2 regions of the Alteromonas sp. 009811495 genome follow, and region 2 is predicted to be linked to the other one. Evidence: riboswitches for the same ligand, from Rfam matches in the RefSeq annotation. Region 2 holds a riboswitch; the other holds the start of a gene.
What was found. A riboswitch is a leader RNA that binds a small molecule or an ion and turns the genes downstream of it on or off. The one in region 2 is predicted to bind thiamine pyrophosphate.
Positions count from the first base shown of each region.

Region 1: linked by a shared signal. The riboswitch ahead of OZ660_RS05630 (TonB-dependent receptor) and the one ahead of thiC (phosphomethylpyrimidine synthase ThiC) in region 2 are both predicted to bind thiamine pyrophosphate.

Region 1 covers NZ_CP113972.1:1,236,938-1,247,897, forward strand. Annotated here, with positions in the region: gene OZ660_RS05615 (tetratricopeptide repeat protein) at 1-722, shown strand, start outside; gene OZ660_RS05620 (GNAT family N-acetyltransferase) at 871-3,051, opposite strand; gene OZ660_RS05625 (acyl-CoA thioesterase) at 3,112-3,537, shown strand; TPP riboswitch at 3,653-3,758, shown strand; gene OZ660_RS05630 (TonB-dependent receptor) at 3,815-5,896, shown strand; gene OZ660_RS05635 (YkoF family thiamine/hydroxymethylpyrimidine-binding protein) at 5,912-6,175, shown strand; gene pnuC (nicotinamide riboside transporter PnuC) at 6,175-6,819, shown strand; gene OZ660_RS05645 (choline/ethanolamine kinase family protein) at 6,776-7,585, shown strand; tRNA gene OZ660_RS05650 (tRNA-Trp) at 7,730-7,806, shown strand; gene OZ660_RS05655 (alanine acetyltransferase) at 8,022-8,597, shown strand; gene rimI (ribosomal protein S18-alanine N-acetyltransferase) at 8,603-9,064, shown strand; gene OZ660_RS05665 (DMT family transporter) at 9,310-10,236, shown strand; gene OZ660_RS05670 (LysR family transcriptional regulator) at 10,243-10,960, opposite strand, start outside.
Region 2 covers NZ_CP113972.1:132,189-143,148, forward strand. Annotated here, with positions in the region: gene thiE (thiamine phosphate synthase) at 1-1,228, opposite strand, end outside; gene thiC (phosphomethylpyrimidine synthase ThiC) at 1,225-3,123, opposite strand; TPP riboswitch at 3,331-3,442, opposite strand; gene OZ660_RS00615 (P-loop ATPase, Sll1717 family) at 3,725-5,353, shown strand; gene OZ660_RS00620 (heme biosynthesis HemY N-terminal domain-containing protein) at 5,428-6,606, opposite strand; gene OZ660_RS00625 (uroporphyrinogen-III C-methyltransferase) at 6,603-7,763, opposite strand; gene OZ660_RS00630 (uroporphyrinogen-III synthase) at 7,764-8,504, opposite strand; gene hemC (hydroxymethylbilane synthase) at 8,515-9,453, opposite strand; gene OZ660_RS00640 (GGDEF domain-containing protein) at 9,717-10,778, shown strand; gene OZ660_RS00645 (alpha/beta hydrolase) at 10,785-10,960, opposite strand, start outside.

The DNA of each region.
Region 1 (10,960 bases), 1.1 Mb from region 2:
CGGATAAAGCAATTGCTTTGTACGAAGAGCCAAACAAAAACCCGTATGTACTAAAGCTTACTTCGTACTACGAGCGTAAGATGTTCCCTGAGACGGTTGCAGTAGCAGAAGAACTTGTACGTAAATTTCCTGAAACACCTAACTGGTGGACTCAACTTGGTTTCTTCTACCTACTTGTAGAAGATTACAAGAAAGGTCTTTCAACGTTTGAACTTGCTTATATGCAAGATTACTTGAAAAAAGACAGTGAAATTAAAACGCTTGCACAGCTTTATCAAACTAACGGTATGCCTTATAAAGCAGCTAAACTGCTTGAAAAGCATATGAAAGAAGGTTTGCTTAAAGATGATGCAGATATGCTAGCGAATATTGCAAACGCATATCACCAGGCGAAGAACTACAAAACAGCTGCGAACATGTACGCACGTGCAGCAGCGAAAAGTTCTGACCCAGAGCATTACCGCAAGCAAGGTACACTATTGTTAGTGGCTGAAGACTACAAAGGCGCAATCAAAGCACTTGAAAATGCTCTTGAGCGCGGCGCTGAAGACCCAGAGAAGATTCACTTCACACTTATGGAAGCGAATTTCTATGCGGGTAACTTCAAGTCTGCTTACAGACATGTACAGGAAGCTAAGAAAGACCGCTCACTACGCCGCAATGCTGCTGCGTGGGAACCTTACATCAAGGAAAAAGCGAAGAACCGTGGTATTAGCATTTAATTCCGCGCATTAGCGAAAGAAAAGCCTCCTTTAGGAGGCTTTTTTATTGCTTTCAATTCAGTGAAAAATACGGTGAGAACAGCATTTTACCCACCGTAAAGCGTGTTGGTACAACGCAGTGCAAGCCATTACCATTCAGTCGTCTAGGCTACATAAATAACAGCTTTATTTCTTCGCGCAGTATACGTGTAATGTCTTTGATGCCATTGGCGTTAAGTTGTCTCTTAAGTTGCGCTATGTTGATTTCATGACTACTCATTGCAGTGAGCACATCATTGTTATTTAAATAGCGTAAAGACCCTTTTTTCTTCTGGTTAATGGCATGACCAAAAAATGCGTTTTCGTTGTCTTTGAGTGCAGCAAAGAGAAGTGTGAGTATTAGCCATACATCATCAAGAGGGCGGCTCCCAGCAACAAAATGCTGTAGTTTTTTCATTAATATAGCCTGAATCTCCTCGGGTACTGTTGCTATATCAATTCTATCTTTTTGCCATTTAAATAAACTCATCAAGAGCTTTAGTGATTGGTTGGCCGCTTCAGTCATGGCACAAAAGGCTAACGCACTCGTTTCTCCGCTTGCTTTGTTCGGTTTTCTCCCTTTATCGACAATGCTAAAGCCATTATTAGTCCAAAAACTGTCTAGGGCAGTGGTGGTTCCGTACGATGTTGTCAGTGCATCAATAGCGTGTTGATTTGCGCAGCTTTTTATTTCGCTTAGTAAAAAAGAGCCATACCCCTTGCTTTGCAAGGCGGGGGACACGGCGATACGGTTTATACGCCAGTATTTTAATGTAGCTAAGGAAGCATCTGCGGCCAACAAGGCCAGTCTTTGGGCGCTCAAGTGCCCTTTAGGTCTGCGCTCACCAGTAGCAATTTGCTGAGCGAGTGAAGCAAATGGTTTTCCACCTTCTACGTTAATAATAGCCGCAGCAATAACGCTATTTGAGTAAGTTAACGTGGCAAGTTGAATGTCAGGGCTATCGACAAGACGCATCAAGTCATCTGGTGTGGTTTGATAGTGGGCTAATGTAAGCAATTGCATTACTTGGCATAGCATATCGTCGTTTAGTGACTTAACTTCGCTCAATGTAAAGGTGGTATCGCTGATATTAACGCTGATTCGTTCACTGTATTCTTGTTGAACGTGATTGCTCCCTGATTTTTCAAACAAACATGTGTCTAATATAAATTGTTCAATTGGATCTTCATCGTACCATCGCAGTGGTGTTGTCAGTTTAATATGCTTAGGCAAGGGGGCGTTGCCTTCCGTATCTGGGCCTTTTCCTTCTGAGTCTTTTCCTTCAGAGTCTTCTGCTTTAGAGGAAAGCAGCGTAGGCAATAGTTTTTGTACAAACCCGTTACCACTGCCTTCATAGCCTTGCAATGTAGTGCTTAAAATCCAATTTTGATGAGAGCCGATTATAGTTTTGAGTAAGGGGAGGGGAAAAGAAGCGGCTTCATCAACAATGATGAAGTCAGTATGCTGTGACAATTGAGCCGTCAGTTGTTCGTTATCAGGAGCGACCCATTTAAGTTCACCTTGGTTACAGTGAATGTGATGATTGCCAATATACGCCACGCCAAGTTGCTTGTTCGCGAATTTAAATATTTGGGCGACGTTATCAGATAAGCTACTGGTAAGTAAAATACGCTTTCCTTGGCGCACCAATTCACTGGCAACAATCCCAAGTAGCGATGATTTTCCCCTACCGCGTGGTGCTGTAACAAGAGCTCGACAAGGTTTTGATTGGTCAAATGTGGTCAATTCATTAAATCCACGCGCTTGCTCGTCAGATGCAAAAATCTGCTTATCATAGTGACAGTTATCTAGCGCGGGTATGAGAGGCTGGCGCAGTGTCGGAAGATGTAACTGTGAATCGCTGTAAATTGCTACATCAGCATTACTCTTAAGTTTTTCCACCATGCGCGCTATATAGCTACTGTAGGTTAGCGTATAGCCGTGGGATAAAGAGGACGTTTTAACTTTGCTAGCCCATTGCTTTAGGTCGGGGCAAATCAGAACAAGGCAACCACCGTGTTTAATGGTGCCCGCTACTGCCATCATATCTCCAGCGGAAAACGATTTTTGGCAATCAAAAAATGCAATATCACACTCAGTGCCAAGTACATGCTTTCGGGTCTTGCTATCGCCAAATTGCGCAATGGTTATTGATTGTGGGGCTAATGCAATTAATGCATAGCAAGACGAATCGCAAAATGACTCTGTACCGCTTATCACGAGTATACGTCTGTGATAACGAGGCGTAGTGCCGTGAGCGTATTCGAGAAAAGGAGTAAATAACCAATCGGCTAATTGTTGTAACGCCATGAAAGTGTTTTTTCGGTATAATTAAGTGACTATAGTAGCGATTTATTAAGAGGAATTCGAATGCGCTTTCTTTCTCGGCGTTTAGTTATGCCAAATGATCTCAATTATGCCAACTCCTTATTTGGTGGCCGCGCGTTGGAATGGATTGACGAAGAAGCCGCAATTTGGGCAATTTGCCAGCTTGAAACCAACTGTTTGGTGACCAAGCATATAGGTGAAATAAGTTTTGAGTCTCCGGCATTGCAGGGGGATATTGTTGAGTTTGGGCTTGAGACAAAAGCGGTTGGTCGCACGTCTATTACCGTAAGCTGTTTGGTGCGTAATAAGGCAACGAAGAAAACAATCTGTTTTGCTGATGATATTGTGTTTGTAAAAGTAGACCCAGAAACCCGTCAGCCCACCGCGCACGGCAAAACGCTGGAAGGACTTAAAGCACAAACCGATGACGAGGTTAGAAAACTCAACCTGAATATTGAAGAAAGTTAAGTTTGAATAACATAGATATTTATTAAATAGTACTTAACGTTATCTTCGCTTGACGGCGTTTACCCAACTGGTAGACTCCGCCTAGTTGGTAAGCCATACGCTTAAGTATGTACTTACATATGCCAAGGGGTGTCCGTATTTCGGTCTGAGATCCACATTGTGTGGGAACCCTTAAACCTGATCCGGATAATACCGGCGTAGGGATGGTTCACAATATAGCCTTATCACCTGCCGTTAAAGCCGGATCTTTTTTCTTAAAACAAGAACAAGAGATCCCATGTACAAATCATTTTTCACTCTTTCTTTACTCGCCAGTTCAGTGGCTGCTTATGCTCAAAATACCAATGAAGTTAGCGAGCAAGCACAAGATATCGAACGCGTTGTGGTAACGGGTGACTTTCGTCAGACTACACTTGACCAATTGAGCGCAAGCGCAACTATTTTAGGCGAAGCGCGTTTACGCAGTAGACAGCCTTCCCACATCGATAGCGTACTTAATACAGTTCCCAATGTTAACTTTGCCGCAGGTGCGTCTCGCGGTCGCTTCGTTCAAATTCGTGGTATTGGTGAGCGCAGTCAGTTTGCTGAGCCCATCAATCCGTCGGTTAGTTTTATTGTCGATGAATTTGATTTTTCTGGTCTGGCGGCAGCAGGCATTATTTTTGACACCAAACAGTTAGAAGTCTATCGCGGCCCGCAAGCTACTTTATACGGTACTGGTGCGCTAGCAGGGGCTGTAAAACTAACTAGTAATGAAGTAGGCAGTAACGCGCCAAGCTATGTTGAGGCGCGCGCTGGAAACAAAGGTAGTTACCGTATTGAAGGTGCAACGGGTAACGATATTAATCAAGATTGGGGTTATCGCGTTGCGCTAGTACACAATCGCAGTGACGGATTTGTTGAAAATACCTTTTTAAATCGCGATGACACCAATAATATTGATGAAACTGCTCTGCGCTTTGCATTGGAAGGTGAATTAGACGATACCACCACATTGGCGGTAACTTATCGTTGGTACGACATCGATAATGGGTACGATGCATTTTCTTTAGATAATGACAACAAAACCCGTTCTGATGAGCCAGGTTTTGACGAACATCAGACACATGCGATAAGCGCCCGCAGTACAACACGCACTGCCAAAGGCGATCTTATTCTGATTGCTACGCATGCTTCCCATAATATTGCATATGGCTATGACGAAGATTGGACGTTCACAGGTTTTCACCCGTGGGGCTATACATCATTTGACGCCTACTATCGCGATGTAGACACCCAAACAGGAGAAATACGATTTGTATCCTCACCTGAAGCGGCACTATTTGATGGGAAAACTGACTGGACAGTAGGGGCGTTCTACAAAAACTCACAAGAGCAATTATTGCGTCAGTACACGTACCTTAGTAACGACTATGCTAGTGAATACACGCCAACAACAACGGCTTTGTATCTTCAAACCGAAACACAGCTACAAGATAATCTTACCTTGGTTGCGGGAATTCGCGCAGAAAACTACGATTTTGAATTTGCCGACAATAACGGGCTAACACGTGATTTTGATACCACAATGTTAGGCGGTAAGGTGGCTCTCCAATACACAATGGGTGACCATTTTTACTATGCTAGTGTGTCGCGTGGCTTCAAAGGGGCTGGATTTAACCCTGATAATCGTGTGAACGACGACCAGCGTTTCTTCGACGAAGAGTACAACTGGAACTACGAGTTAGGTGTGAAGGGGCCACTCTTAACATCAAACCTTACTGCACGCGCCGCAGTATTCTTCATGGATAGAACCGACACACAAGTTAGCGACTTTGATGTTATTACTCGTGATGATGGTACTGCTGGATTTGTTGATATTATTGATAACGCAGACTTAGGTACAAATAAAGGTGCAGAACTAGAGCTTAATTGGTTAGCCAATGATGCGTGGCAGGTCAGTGTCAGCGTGGGGTATTTAAGTGCTACATTTGAAGGGTATACCCTAGCAGATGGCACAGAAATACGAGAGCAGCGACAAGCGCAAGCGCCTAAGTGGACTGCTAATGTATTCAGTGAGTATGCCTTCACCGATACTTTATTGTGGCGTGTTGATATGGACTTTAAGAGTGAGTATCGATTCTCTGACGGACATGATGTAACTGCACCGAGTACAGCACTGTTTAATTCAGAAGTTGTGATGCTATCAGGGAATTGGCAAACGTCTTTGTGGGTGCAAAATGCGTTTGACCGTGAATATTACACCAGAGGCTTTGGTGGGTTTAGCAACGATCCACGCGACGAATACGCATTTAACGAGCCGTACTACCAAATTGGCAATGGACGACAGTTTGGCGTAACAGTGAAATACGCTTTTTAATAAGAGGATTTTGGTATGCAAGTTATGGTCGAGTTGTCGTTATACCCTTTGGTAAATGAATACATTCCGCCAATTCAATCGTTCATCGATAGATTGAACAGTTACGCTGAGCTATCTGTGTCAACGAGTTCAACGAGCACACAAGTTACCGGAGAGTATGCTGATGTAATGGGTATACTAGGTACTGAAATGCAGAGAACGCATGAAGAAGTTGGTCAGGCTATATTTGTTGCCAAATTCCTTAACTTCGACGCCATGCAGGCAAGAAAGTCATCATAATGGGTGACTTTCTTTCAATATTTGTTGAGCAAATTACCACCACGTCACCTTTGGAATGGTGCGCGGTGGTATTGGCCATGGCCTATGTGTTTTTGGCAGCCAAGCAAAGTAGTTGGTGTTGGCTGTGTGCATTTATTAGCACAGCGATTTACACGTGGTTATTTTGGCAAGTTACTTTACCGTTTCAGGCCGCGTTAAACTTTTTCTATATGGTGATGGCGGGGTATGGCTATTATCAATGGTCAAAAGGTGGTCAAAATGGCGAGGCAAAACCGATTCGCTTTTGGCCATGGTGGGTGCACGCTATCATCGTCCCTACTATGCTCTGTGCGGCTTGGGTAATGTCTGAAGTCGCCACGTCTCAGTTTAACAGTGAACATCTTCTTTTAGATGCAAGTATTAATTTACTGAGTGTGATTACCACGTTTATGGTGGCACACAAAATACTGCAAAATTGGGTATACTGGTTCTTCATTAACATTGCGTCTGCTTATTTGTATTTACAGGTAGGTTATGCACTTTCTGCTTGCTTGTTTTTGGGCTATGTTGGGTTTTCCGTATTCGGCTATGTCCAATGGCGAGTAGAGTATAAGGAACAACGTGGACACATCGACTATTCTGGCGCAGCTTCACAACGCATTTAACTTAAGCAGCGACGTGGTTCTCTCGCGTCATCCATCTGGTGCGGTAAACCATGTTTATCGGCTGCAAGACAATGCGCAGCACATTGACTACGCAGTAAAGTGGTTAGGTGATGACAATTTTAGTGGAGTTAACCGCACGCATCAGTTTGTGTTACAACAACAGCTGTGCCAGGTAGATATTGCGCCAAAGCCTATTTGGTTGAGCGACGATGAGCGTATTTGGGTAGAGTATTGGCATCCAAATACGCGATTGGCTCAGCGCAACCCTGAAACTCTGGCAAATGTGTTGGCGCGTATTCATCAGCTACCTGTTACCGCACGTCCGTTAAACCTTGCCGCCAGATGGCAGCACTACTTACACGTTGCAAGTTTGTCTGAGGGCGATGCGTTGTATGACCGAGCAGCGGCACTTAGAAGCGCAGTTTTGCGTAGTGAGCAGGTCTATGAAGACCTGGTGTTGTGTCACAACGATTTGTTATACAGTCACGTATTGTGTCGAGAAGGCAATACGCCGGTGGTTATCGATTGGGAATATTCAGCAATGGGTAACCGTTATTTTGATTTGGCTAGCTGTTGTTTGATTAACGAGCTCGACGACGCAACAAGTAATAAGCTTGTCGTTTGCTATGCGGATATCCTTTCTATTTCACACGGTGAAGCAAAGGAAAAGTTTAGTCTTCACAAAGACATTGTTAGCACAACCAATGCGCTTTGGTTCGAGGCGCTTTCTGAATCGACACCGAATGAGCTGCTAGCCGAAATCTAATGACATGTTTATGCCATTTATTTTCCAATTGGCGTGAATTAGTCTGAAAAAACATCGCATTGCATGTTAATTGAGCATGTGATGCGTTAGGGCGACAAAAAGGCTTTACCTTTTAGATGTCATCCGTATAATGCACAGCGCGCTAGGGGTGTAGTTCGAATTGGTAGAACAGCGGTCTCCAAAACCGATGGTTGGGGGTTCGAGTCCCTCCACCCCTGCCACTTTTCCTTATTGTCGTCTCTAGGCAAACATCTATCAAAAGCATATTTAGTATCTTCACTGTCTTTTTAACCAAATAACAGTTATGGCATGACATCGTCGGATGTCTGCAGCGTCGACAATAAAAAACAGTAGGCTTGTCATTCGGGCAAAAGCTATTTAATGTCAGCAAAACATCACGTAAACTTACAGGTCTTAACTTACTAGCGTGAAATCTATGTCACTGTCTCCTTATCAACAAGCTATTTTACAAGAGATGGGCATTCCAGTTTGGGTGCCGAAAGCTGTGTATGAAGCAAAGCTTGAAGAAACAGGAGTCCGTGCAGCTGATAGCTTTACCAATGCTCATCACGCTGCAATGCCTGCAGAAAGCAAACCGATAACACAAGAGCAAAAACAGTCAAGGCTGGCTCAGTTACGCGCGCAAATGGGATCTGAATCGAGCAAAGCAGATGATAAAAGCATTGCAAAACCAGCACACGCTATTCAACAAGAAAAGCATATCGCGACGAGCACACCTCAAGCTGCGCCTTTCTCGTTACCTGACTCGCCTGAAGGACTGCCGTTAAGTGCTGTGCAGACCAAGCAGTGCGCTAAGTGGCTCGATGATTTACGGTTAGCTTGCGTGCAACTGGGCTTACCTTCTGGGTTAGCAAGTAAAGTGATGATAAGCAAAACCCTAGCGGTCGATGAACAAGCAATTATTTTGCCTGCTGAACCGCTGTCGTTAACCCCCTCACAAAAACGCGCCCTGTGGCTAGCGCTAACTACCTTGGCAAAAACACAGAGTTAACAGCCTTGAATATTCAACTTGTTACTGCAGACACACCAGCTGCATTGATTGAACGTGGTCATGCCATTCACGTACAAGCTCAGTTTTCGCCGTGGAAACTCAGTACATTCGCTGACTGTTTTACCCCACCTTATTATGGTTTATTTGCCCTTGATGAAAACGAGCTTGTTGGGTATGCCATTGTGCTTGAGGTACTTGATGAAGCCACATTAATGGATATTGCCGTAGTACAGCATTGCCGAGGAAGGGGCGTGGGAAAGGCATTGCTTCAGCGCGTACTTGATAAGGCAAAAGCGCGCAGTATGCGTGAGGTGTGGTTAGAGGTAAGAGAGAGTAACTTTGCTGCAATTCATTTGTATGAAACACACGGTTTTGAACACATAGAATTGCGTAAAAACTACTATCCTACTGAAAATGGGAAAGAAAATGCTGCGATCATGAAGTGGCCAAATGTTGCTATGGCGTAGTTGTGTTAGTGTAAATTCTGTAAGATTTGGTATTGTCGCCAGTAGTGTAATCTTTTCTTTCCATTTTGGTTGTGAAAACTTGACCAGTTGGTCAATAAATCGCAACGAATTATGTCTCCAGTGGTTTCAATCCTGCCTTATTTCACTTATATTTGCGCCCTTTAAAAGTCTTGCCATGCATGCAGTGTGGCAACAAGACTTATGTTTTTCTCCAACGCAGTGGCGTGTCTCAAGGCGACAAATAAATGTCTACAACATCATTGATAGAAAAAGAGCAATCAAAAGGCATTAAAATGCTTTTAGTTGCGGTATTGTGCCTAGGACTCAATTGGCCCGGTATGAAAGTGGGCTTGGAAATTGTAGGCCCGGTTTGGATGGTGTGTTTACGCTTTTTGTTGAGCCTACCTGTGCTTGCGTTATTTGTACTTATAACGAAGAAACGCTTACCTCGCCTAAATAGAAAAGACCGTTCCGTGGTTTTTGTCGTTGCGTTTTTCCAGTTTATCTTGTCTATGGGTTTGATTACCGTGTCGTTGCAATTTATTCCAGCGGGGACCGCGAGTATCCTTATCTATACAACACCGCTTTGGATGTTGTTAATTGATACTTTGTGGTATCGACAAAAGCCGCCCTCAAAACGACTTATCCTCACTGGCATATCAACCATTGGATGCGCAATGATCTTGTTTGCGTCGGGTGAGCCAGGCGCGTGGCTGCCGCTTTTTGGCATGTTGTTGGCGTCTGCGTTATGGGCTGTGGCTATTCGCAGAGTGTCTTTTCACAAGTGGCAGGGCAGCGTAATTGAAGCGGTTTTTTGGCAGTTTTCTATCGCTGGCATGGCGATGCTTGGTTTGGCACTTATTTTCGAACCTACGCCTGACTTTATAAACTACAAGTGGCAAGATTGGTTATTGTTGACCTATATAGGACCTGTAGCAACGGGGTTGGGATTCGGCTTAATGGTAGCAGCAGGCCCTAAACTAGCGCCAGACAAGATTGTGCTTATTAGCACGCTTACACCTATTGTTGGCTACGTTAGTTCGGTTGTTATATTGAGCGAGAATTTACTGCCTATGGTGGTGGCGGGTGCTGTTTTGATGATAGCGGCACTCATTGTGAATGGCTTACCGCACACCACCCTGAAGAGGATTTTAGGTAAAGGCCGAGGCTAAACGTTCTTAAAGTATAAGTCTCGGTTGAATGAAGTCGAGAAATGCTGATATTCGAGAGGATACCGCGCTGTTTCTGTAGTACACCGCCTGTACTGATTCGCGTCGATTCGGCGACACTAGGTCATTTTCAAAAATAGGTACAAGTGACCCAGCTTCAATATCGCGGTACACCATAAAATGAGACAACAACGCAATGCCCTGTCCCGCAAGGCATAAGTGTCGAATGGTTTCGCCACTTGATGCATGTAAGTGATAGCGCAACTCTACATCTTGCTTTAACGGCCAACGATTAAGCTTTGGCGAGTCGCTAAAACCAATTAGCTTATGTTGAGCTAAATTACTGACATCCCCAACCGCCGGGCGCGCTTTTAAGTAGTCAGGGCTAGCCACAATATGCAACTTACTTTTTCCCAGTTTGCGGGCATGTAAGTTTGAATCACTCAAATCGCCTATACGTATAGCGATATCCGTTTTGTGTTCCAATAAATCAATAATACTGTCGTGGCTGGTAATATCGAGTGCGATATCGGGGTAGGTTTCGCTAAATGCCTTTACCAGTGGGGCTAGCTGGTGAAGCACAAAAGGGCTTGCGGCATCGACACGTAGTTTTCCTGACGGTGCACGCTTAAGCAGTCGTAGCGCTTCTTCGCCTTTTTCCAACTTGTTGAGGCCGTCTCGCGCATAGCGTAAAAACATTTCTCCTTCTTCTGTCAGTTCTAGCCTG
Region 2 (10,960 bases):
CTAAGCGCAACCCTGCTTGTTGAATGGCATGCAGATTGGCATTTTCTAAATCTTCTTGACCCAAATGTACGCCGTAAGCGCCCAACGCAATGGCCCATTCCCAATGGTCGTTGATGAAAAGCTGACATGACGTATTACTGGTCATATCAATGGCTTGCTTGATTTGGTCGCGAATGGCATCCGGCGGGCCGTGCTTTACTCGCAGCTGTATTATTTTAACACCTGTAGGCAATAGCTCTTTTAGCCATTCGACACTATCAACCACAGGGTAAATACCCATTTCGCGTTCTGTAAGTGGCGCAAAGGGTAAAAGGGAAGACGACTTACTAATCTGTGAAAGCGCACTGGCCGTGTGATTAGTGCCAGCGTACACATCGGGAAAAGCACTTGGACATTGAGGAAACCCAATAGTGCGCGCGTTGAAGGTAAGCCCAGGGATTTGTGAACAATACTGACGTACATGATTTACGTACGCAATGGCGAGGGTGAGTGCATCAAGCAAATCATAATGGCGCAAAACAAACCCGCACAGAGCACTGGCAAGCATGCACCCTGTACCGCGCAACTCACCATTGCTATTTCGCTTGAGCGCAAATGTTCGCGTGTAATTGGCAGTGACAAATATATCGAACACCTGAGTGCTATTTAAAGTAGCACCTAATGGCTCGGTTAGGTGCCCACCTTTTACAAGAACTGCATGAGCGCCGAAGGTGATGAGCTGCTTAGCGCACGTCAGTGCATCTTCCACACAGGTAATGTCGTCAGTATGCTGTGCAAGCACGCCAAGTTCTTGAGTATTAGGGGTAACGACATCGACAGTTTGTAGTAACTGCATTATTGCATGGGTACTTAGCTCACTTAATTGACCGCCCGACGAAGTGGTAAGCACTGGGTCCCAAACGACAAAAGGGCGTGCTGCGCCAAGGGCTTGTATACGAGTACACAATAGTTGTGCTTGCTCATCATTGGCAATAGCCCCAATTTTTATTGCACTGGGCAAGGCATCCTGTGCCAACACTTGCCACTGCGCATTCAAAGCAGATACCTTTGTTATATCGCGACTTAGCATCACTGTATTTGACTGTACGGTAAGCTGAGTTGTCAGTAAGCAGGCGTGTACATCAAGGTCTGCCAGTGTAATAGCGTCGCGAGAGATGCCCGCACCGCCACTAGAATCAATCCCACCAACACACCACACAACCCGCTTATTCACTACGGGCTGTGTCATGGCAAGTTCACCTTAGTATCTGCCGCATGGTAAAGCGCTGCACCCGATTGATTAAACGCCTTAGCCATATTCTGCATACCTTGCTGTTTCTCCTCAGCTTGTTTTGCTACATCACGCACTTCTTGCGAAATTTTCATGCTGCAAAACTTAGGGCCGCACATAGAGCAAAAATGCGCTACTTTGCCTGACGCCTGAGGAAGCGTTTCATCGTGATAAGCGCGGGCCGTATGAGGGTCTAGAGCCAAGTTAAATTGGTCTTCCCATCTAAATTCGAAGCGCGCTTTTGACATGGCATTGTCTCGTATTTGCGCGCCAGGATGGCCTTTTGCTAAGTCTGCCGCGTGAGCCGCAATTTTGTAGGTAATTAAGCCTTGCTTGACGTCTTCTTTGTTTGGTAGCCCCAAGTGTTCTTTTGGCGTGACGTAGCACAGCATGGCGCAGCCATACCATCCAATCATGGCAGCGCCAATACCTGACGTGAAATGATCGTAACCCGGCGCGATGTCTGTGGTAAGTGGGCCTAGTGTATAAAACGGCGCTTCGTGGCAGTGCGTTAACTGCTCTTCCATGTTCGCTTTAATCATGTGCATTGGCACATGCCCAGGGCCTTCAATCATTACCTGAACATCGTATTCCCATGCAATTTTGGTTAGCTCGCCTAACGTGCGCAGCTCTGAAAACTGTGCATCATCGTTTGCATCCGCCACGCTGCCGGGGCGAAGACCGTCGCCAAGTGATAGTGACACGTCATACTGCGCACAAATCTCACAAATTTCGCGAAAATGTTCATACAAAAAGCTTTGTTTGTGATGGCTTAAACACCATTTAGCCATGATAGAGCCGCCACGTGACACAATGCCCGTTACGCGTTTGGCGGTAAGGTGCACATACTCAAGCAGTACGCCTGCGTGAATGGTAAAATAGTCAACGCCTTGCTCTGCCTGTTCAATAAGGGTGTCTTTGAACATTTCCCAGGTTAAGTCTTCTGCTACGCCATTAACTTTCTCTAGCGCTTGATAGATTGGCACGGTACCTAGCGGCACGGGGCTGTTACGCAATAACCATTCACGGGTTTCGTGAATGTTACGGCCGGTAGACAAATCCATAATGGTGTCTGCACCCCAGCGGGTAGACCACACTAGCTTTTCCACTTCTTCTTCAATCGATGAGGTCACCGCGGAGTTGCCAATGTTGGCGTTAATTTTCACCAAAAAATTGCGCCCGATGATCATTGGCTCAAGTTCAGGGTGATTAATGTTGCACGGAATAATGGCGCGGCCCGCAGCGACTTCATCTCGCACAAATTCAGGGGTAATGGTCTCTGGTAAGTTGGCGCCAAAGTGTTCGCCTTTGTGCTGCTGAGTTAGCTCTGCTTCTTTAATGGCCTGTCGGCCCATATTCTCTCGAATGGCAATGTATTCCATTTCGGGGGTCACAATACCTTGGCGAGCGTAATGCAGCTGCGTAACGTTCTTGCCTTGCTTGGCTTTCAGCGGTTTACGTTCGCGAATAAAGCGAAAGTCTTCGGTGAAAATGTCGTTCTCTCGTTCTTTAGCGAATGATGACGATACGCCGTCGAGTGCAAATGTGTCGTCTCGCTCTGCAATCCATGATTGGCGAAGTGGTGACAAGCCCTTGTGAACATCAATGGTTTGCGCTGGGTCACCATAAGGCCCTGACGTGTCATAAACAGGAATAGCTGGGTTGGCTTCAAAAAGCGGGTTTTCTTCTGTACCACCTACCAAACTGTCGTGCTGGTGAATAAGGCGCATAGCCACGTTAATATCATCGCGGCTGCCGGTTTCGTAATAGCGTGTAGAGTTAGGGTACGCTTCGCCCGCTAGTTCATTGATAAATTGTTGCGCTTGTTGGCGCTGTTCGCGTCGTGTCGACATAGCATTTTGGCCTTAAAAAGTTTAGGTTTAAAAATGCTTGTCAGGAGTGAAGGAGAATATAACGCAGGATTGAAGCAAGAAAGTTATCGCAGTACGTGGCTTTTTGCGCTGTGCAACACTAAAACATCAAGATGCTAAGGCATCTAAACCACAGTAACAGCGCGTGCTACTACAAAAGCACAGCAGCACAACAATATTTCTACTTCAGCATTATATTTTCTTGTTCCCTTCGCAGGTATTAGCCTGATCAGGTTCAACGGATCCCGCTTTCGCGGTCTCAGCTTACTGGGTATCCAGTGAAGCACTCCGACAAGTAACTTGTGTTGAAATATACTTAAAATGAAATAGATTTCAAGGATAGAGTTTCGCTGTTAATCAATACTCGTGACGCATGAAATCTTACTCCACCAATTTGCGCAAGGCAGAATCTAATTAGCGCAATGTGCTGATGTTCTCTCGCTTGCATTTAGGCTCTGAAAACTCAAATAGATATCTAGTTGCATAGTGCAGTAATGCTAGCTACTATTTTTAGTGGTTAATTTTTAACCACTCATGATTTATTAAATCACAAAAATATGCATAGTTTCTAAAGGAGAGTTTAATGCCTATTAAATTATCGAAAGGAATCGGAGAAATTCAAGGAGATGAATTACGTTATATATGGCAGGCTCCAGATGTCTATGATGAGGTTCATGATAATAATGTTTGGTTGATATACGGCAGAAAAGGTTCAGGTAAGTCTACATTAGTTGAATATCTTGGCTCAGATAGTCAAAACTCACAAGTTATTACCATACGCCCAAGAAAAACTAACTTATTTCAAAAAGTCTTAGTTGCTATCAACGAAGTTAAGGATGATGACAGATTAATAGAAGAGAGTATTTCTAATACTATAGAATTTATTTTATTTGCCCAAATAATGCGAAGTGTTGTCGGTGAAGCTAATAAATTCATAAGTGGTGGAAACCTAGAAACTATATACAACTTTTTGTGTCAATATGGCTTGCATCAAGGTTCGGTGCTTAGAAAAGCTATTTCTTTAATTAGCAAGCAAACGGGAAAAATTTCTCTAGTGCCAGATATCTCTCAACTTTTAAATACCCTCGAGGGAGATGTAGAGTACGAAGACGCTAAGGACGCACTAATTGAATATACAAAAGAGATAAATAAGAGCGTTGTTCTATGTATAGATGATATTGATCAAATTGGTTTTTCATTTTCAAGGTATGACAGACTTTTTGTAAATGGTCTACTCATCTTAATGGGAAGAAACAATGTAAATTTCATTGAAAGTGGAGCCAAAATTCGTATTTTCTTAACCATTCCAAGTGAGCTTTATTTTCATTCAACTATGTGGGGGGCAGACTGGATTACTGGAAAAAGTAATTGTTTAAACTGGGATGATCCAAAGGACATGCTAGGGTTAGTTAACAAAAGAATAGCAATGGAGATGAATGTAAGAAAACATCACAAAAGATCAAAAGATGATATTTATTCAATTGACTCAGATAAAACTTGGAATAGAATTTTTCCGACGAGTATAAAAAATAAATTGAATAGGGACGAAAGTAGCTTTGACTACTTATTGAGGCATACATTTTATACTCCAAGACATATGCTTGCTTTGTGCGACAAAGTATTAACTCGAATCGAGCATGAAGCCCCAGCTGATATAGACTTATTTGATCTAGGCGAACAGTTCTCTCTACACCACTGGAATGACATCTTTAGAAAATCAGTTAGAGAGTTTACAGAAGAAGCTGAGAAAGATTTTAGAGCTATTTTCAATAATATTTATGAAAACCTTGAAAAAGTAATATCTGCGTTCAAATCACGACCAGGAATATGGAACCGGGCTCAACTTATTCAGTTTATTGAGAAAGAAGGTTTGAAAATTTCTAGAAAGGATAAAGGTATCAAACATGAGAGTGAAGACCTAGTTTATATCCTTCATCGAATTGGTTTTTTAGGACTTGGAGTAAGAAGGATTAACGAAGCACCAACCGGTAGCCAAGCCTATGAACTTAAGTTTTCATATCTAGAGAGGTTACCTTACAAAGGCGGGTGGGAATTGGCAGTTGTAAGTCCAGTTTTCTACACGACATATGATATTAGGCCAGTTGATCACATTATAGTCAACCCGCACAAGGACCTACTACTACCGGTAAGAATTCTTCAATCTATAATGTCATATGATATCGTGACTAATAACAGCCTAGCCAACTGTTAATTCCAGCTCCTTGGAGGTAACAAGAGCAAATCTCTACGATTTGCTTCTTATCAATAAACAAAATGAAAATTAGTTTATTTGTTAGCTGTTTGCTGCCCTTCTTTGTAAAGCTGAAGGGCAGTTGCCGTGTCTTGATTACGTTCGCTTATGGCTGACAACAGCAATAAATCTTCTTTTCGCGCTTTCATTTTGGTCGCTTTTAACAACGCTTTTTCTGCAAGTACGTCGTCACCCGAGTTAAATGCTACTTGGCCAAGTGTTGAATATAACGCCACGTTATCTTCGTCTTGCTTTATCCAGCTTTCCAGTAGGCGTAGTGACGGTGACGAGTCCGGAATGTTCAGTTGCGTGAAAAGTGGGAACAACGCACTATTTAGGCCGCGTTTTTGCCAATCAACCAGTAACTGCTGAGCGTCAGCGTGCATACCTTGGTCGAGCAGTTGCTGAATGTACGCCGCACGATAAGCGTCGTCGTGCCGAAGTTTACGAGGTAAATTGTCCCAATAGGTCTTAAGCTCAACGGCACCTTGTTTGCTGGCAATCTCTGCAAACTTCCCTTTTGCGATGCGCTGACTCCACGCAGTGTAATCTTCTTTTGATAGCGCTTTTCGCCAGCTACCTAAGTTATTTTGTAATGTTTGCCACTGTCCTAGTGCTGCAAGTATCTGCGCCTTTAATTGCACAACTTGTCTGTTTTCATGAGACTTGTCATCAAGCTCATCTAATTTCGCAAGTGCAGCTTCGTGTTTGCCATCTACCATGTCGATACGTGCGTGCATCACGGTAGCGGCAAGTGTTGCATTGGGAAATTCGCTAGCTTGTTCTAGGAAATAACGCGCTTTGTCGAAGTCGTTGTTGGCGAAAGCAATTTGAGCAGAGGCTAAATAATTTACGCCTTCAAAGTCACCGTTGGTGGTTTTACTTAATGCTTTTTTAGCAGTTTCAAAGTCACCGGCTGCCATGGCATGCAAGCCATCGTAAAACGCACGCTTTCGCTTGCGTTCTCCCAGTGCACCAAACCATTTATGTGAACCTGTAAATAAGCTTAATGCCCACATGATTAGACGCAATAAGGCATAAGCACCTACTACACCAATAATAAGAAACAGGCTAAAGCTTATCACCGTCATTTCAATTCCCTTATTGCCAAGGGAAATGAGCACATAGCCTTTATCGCCTAAAATCATTGGCCCGACAATGAGCGTAATAATAAATGCGGCAAGGACCGCTAACGCAATCATTAACCATCTCATAGTGCGCTAGCTCCTTGTCCAAACACTTGCTTTACTCGGTTATCAAGTAACCCTTCAAGCGGCTTTTGTGCTTTTAACTCTGAAGGAAGAGGGCGAGACACGTCGGTATTAAGCAAATTCTGAATTGCGTTAACAAAACCAGTGACTTGGCTAGTCTCTATATCGAATTTTTCGATAAGCAGGGTTTGAGCATATTGTAGCGATTGATTGTATAGGCCTGCGTCGCCCTTCAACGCAGCCGACTGTGCATGCATTAACTGTAAGCGCAGTTGCTCTTTGAGTAAATACTGTGCTTCCAGCGACAATACTGGCTCAACCGGGCCCTCAATGGTTTTAACGGTAAATAGGTCGCCTACCAATTTATCCCATACTTTAGCTAAATTGGCTTTCCAATCATCGGTAGATTCAGACAATGTATTGTCTTGGGCATCCACATCTTTCGGTTTTTCGAAAGTATCTAATGGTAGTTTATCAATTTGTGCAACCATGCCAGTTAGCGCGAGCGCTACCGAGCTAGGTGACACTGGATTTAGCTGTTGAAGCGTTTGAATATCTTCAGCAAGGGCAGCGCGAACGGGTAACACAGATGGGTCGGCCAAAGATTTTAAGCGTTTGTCAGCATTTACTAACAACAAAATGGCAGTGCGGACGTCATTTTCCAACCATAGCTTACGACCAGCCATACGAACGAGGTAATCTGCTTCGGCAATAAGCCAATCTGCAGGTCGTCGACCTTCCATATTCTTAATTTGCTCTAGGGCTGACTCTGCTTGCAGAGCAAGGGTTTCATTTTCCGATTGTAATGCATTAAGTGTATTGTTGAGCGCATTATTGCTCTTGGTAATTTCATCCAGTTTCGCATTCAACTGGTTGCGCTCTTGTACCATTGCGTTAAGATCGCTGGCATTCTTTTGCTGGGCGTTTAGCGTTTGCTGTTGTGCAGTTTGTTGCTGCATGTAGTACCAATAACCTGCACCGGCCATTGAAAGTACTATCAAAAACAGAATGACAACGACAAACCAAAGTAGCCCGTTACCTGATGATTTGGCTTGCTTGGGCGAAGAAGGCGTATCCGTTTTTGAGTCGATAACCTCTTTTTCGGCACTAACCGTTACCAACTCATCGCCTTGAGGACGACTCTCATTATTATTGGCCATTTAATACTCCCAGTTATCCTTTACCCAAGCCGTTAAGGCCTGATCGGTAGCGCGTGAACAAACAAACACGCGTTCCACCCCAATGTTCTTCAATGAATTGGCAATGCGCTCACTTACGGTTAACCATGGCAGGGTCAAAAGTATATTGCCATAGTGCGTAATTAATTGGTTCGCCATTGCTTCGCTTGTAGCGATAATGCCGCTAACGTCGCTAATTTTCCACCGTTTTGTGTAAACTGGACAGGTAAGTTGCTCGCGCTTGTAAACACAAAAGCTGCTTACTTCAATGCCACGTTGCACCAGTCCTTGCGCAATGGCATCTCGTCCACCTTCACCTTTAATAATACCTACATGTTGGCAATTTGGCTCATTGAGTTGCTGCATTGCCAATATACCTTCTGATGTATGGTCGCAAGGCGTGAGTATTGTCACATTTGGCGTGTGACTAAAAGCCTTGTGTAATTTCTTGGCGGTGGCGTCGCCCACCGCAATCAAGGTTGTCAAATGAGTATCAGTGCTACTTTTTTGCTTTATGCCTTCTACGGTAGCCTCTACGGCATACACGCTGGTTACTACTACGGCATCTAACGCTGTAGTTGAAATGAAATCGCGCGCTGCACGGCTTTCTGAGGGAATGTAAACGATATCTGATGTGGCAACGCCTACCGCATCAATACCCGCGTCTTCAAAAGCACTGGCACTTGTTTTTAATTTTGGCAACGGGCGAGTGAAAAGTAGCATCAAAAATTCGCTAGTTATACAACGCTTTTAAAATCTCACCAGCACCTTGGGCAAGTAATGCCTCTGCGACTTCAATACCAATGTCATTAGCGCGTTCTCTTGATGCCGTAGCAGAGGCAAATAAAAGTGTTGAACCATCGGGTTTGCCCACCATCCCTGTTAAGGTAAGCGTGTCGCCATCTAGCGTTGCAAAACTACCAATAGGAACCTGACATCCCCCTTCCAGACGTTCATTCATGGCGCGCTCAGCGGTTACACGTGTATGGGTGTCGTCGTGGTTTAGGGCTTGAAGTAGTGCGATAAGTTCATCATCGTCGTTGCGGCACTCAATGCCCACTGCGCCTTGTCCTACGGCTGGCAACGAAATATCGGCAGGCAGTGGCATGCGAATACGCGTTTCCATTTCAAGACGAATTAGGCCCGCAGAAGCGAGAATAATTGCATCGTACTCACCCGCATCTAACTTGGCGAGTCGTGTATTCACGTTGCCGCGCAAGTCTTTAATCACTAAATCAGGGCGGTATTTTCTAATTTGACACTGACGGCGCAAGCTTGATGTGCCCACAACGGCCCCTTGCGGAAGTGCATCTATGCTATCGAAATTATTCGAGACAAAAGCGTCAAATGGGTTTTCGCGCTCACAAATAGCATGCAACCCAAACCCATCAGGAAATGCCACTGGAACATCTTTCATAGAGTGCACGGCAATGTCGGCTCGCCCTTCAAGCATGGCAATTTCAAGCTCTTTAATAAATAGCCCTTTGCCGCCAATTTTGGCCAATGGCGTATCTAAAATTTTATCGCCCTGAGTACTCATTGGTACCAACTCTACCGTTAGCGAAGGGTAATGCTCTGTAAGCTTCGCTTTCACATATTCTGCTTGCCAAAGTGCCAGTGCACTTTTTCTTGTTGCAATGCGAATGGTACGGGTAGTGTTAAGGTGACTCATGGTGATTCCAAACAAATTAAATTTAACAGTTGTGTGTATGCTAGAGCGTGTAGCTTTGGGTTGCAAAAACGTTATGCACTAACTTCGCACTAGTATACTCATTCTAAGGCTTAATGTTTGAAAATACCCATAGTTTTCTGTTTGGAGATATGTCGCAAATCAGTCTATGCTGTGGTGGCAAATTAGTGAATGACTAAGGCTCGGTTTATTCTGAACAAAGACAATGTGTTAAGCAGGCGTGAAATTGGGGAGCAGGTGTAGTAATGGAACACTCATCGGTAAGGCAGTTGTTACGGGGTACACAGCAAAATGAGGCGGAAGCGAAACGCAGACGTTTAACGCTGTACTTCATATCGTATGTTGGCGGCACCATAATGGCAATTATGGCGTGGATTAACATCAATGGCGGCGATATGTTGCTCGTGGGCTCGCTCGCAGGTTCTGCTGCTGTTATTTATGCCAACGTAGTACTGTCTCATGTTTTTCCCCGACATGATCTTTTCTACTATGTAGCAGGCATTATCGTTTGCTTTACCATAAATGCACTGGTGTATACCGGCGGATTAAACAACACGGGGTTGTACTTTATTTTCCCACTTTTGTTTATTCAAATTATTGTTGTGAGGTATAAACCCGCCATCTTGTACGTGGCCATTACGCTCGGACTGGCTATTTTAATGCTGTACAACCAAGATAAAATCGCAGCAGAGTATGCACCAGAGCATGTATCGCGTTTTCTCATAGCGACCTTTTGTTTTGTATGTGTGGCTTTTATTGGTGAATACTTCTGGCATCAAAGTCGTCGTGAAATGCTCAAAGAAAACCTTGAGCGCATGCGTCAGGCGAATACCGATCCTCTTACAAAACTTCCCAATAGACGCTTTCTTGAAGCCGTGTTTTTCGAAAGGGCTATGCAAGACCCCGGCAGCTATTTTCCGCTCAGTACGGTTGCGGTAGATATTGATCATTTTAAGCGCATAAACGATAAATACGGCCATGATATAGGCGATGAAGTGCTCATTCATTTCTGCGCCCTAATGAAACAAGCTGTACGCAATACGGATGTGGTAGCCCGAACGGGTGGCGAAGAGTTTTTAGTGCTATTTCCTAAAGCCAGTTTAAGCCAAGCCGTGAAGTTAGCCGAAAAGATGCGACAAACTATAGAAGAGAACCCCTTTGAAAAAGGGGATATTCATCACGCCATTACAGCTAGTTTTGGTGTTGCTACTGCCCTAACAGATAACAACATTCATGCGACATTAAAGCAGGCCGATGACAACCTATATGCCGCTAAAAATAGCGGCAGAAACAAAGTTGTGGAATAACAGACACTAACTTGCGAGTACTTTCTGTAACCAGGCGCTAATGTCGTTTAACTCTTGCATACACACGTTATGCTGCATGGTGTAGGTTTGCCATGTAGCATTAAATCCATTATCTGACAGCGTTTTAAATGCAGCGTTACCCATAAATACTGGTACCACTTCATCTTGATCGCCGTGTGCCA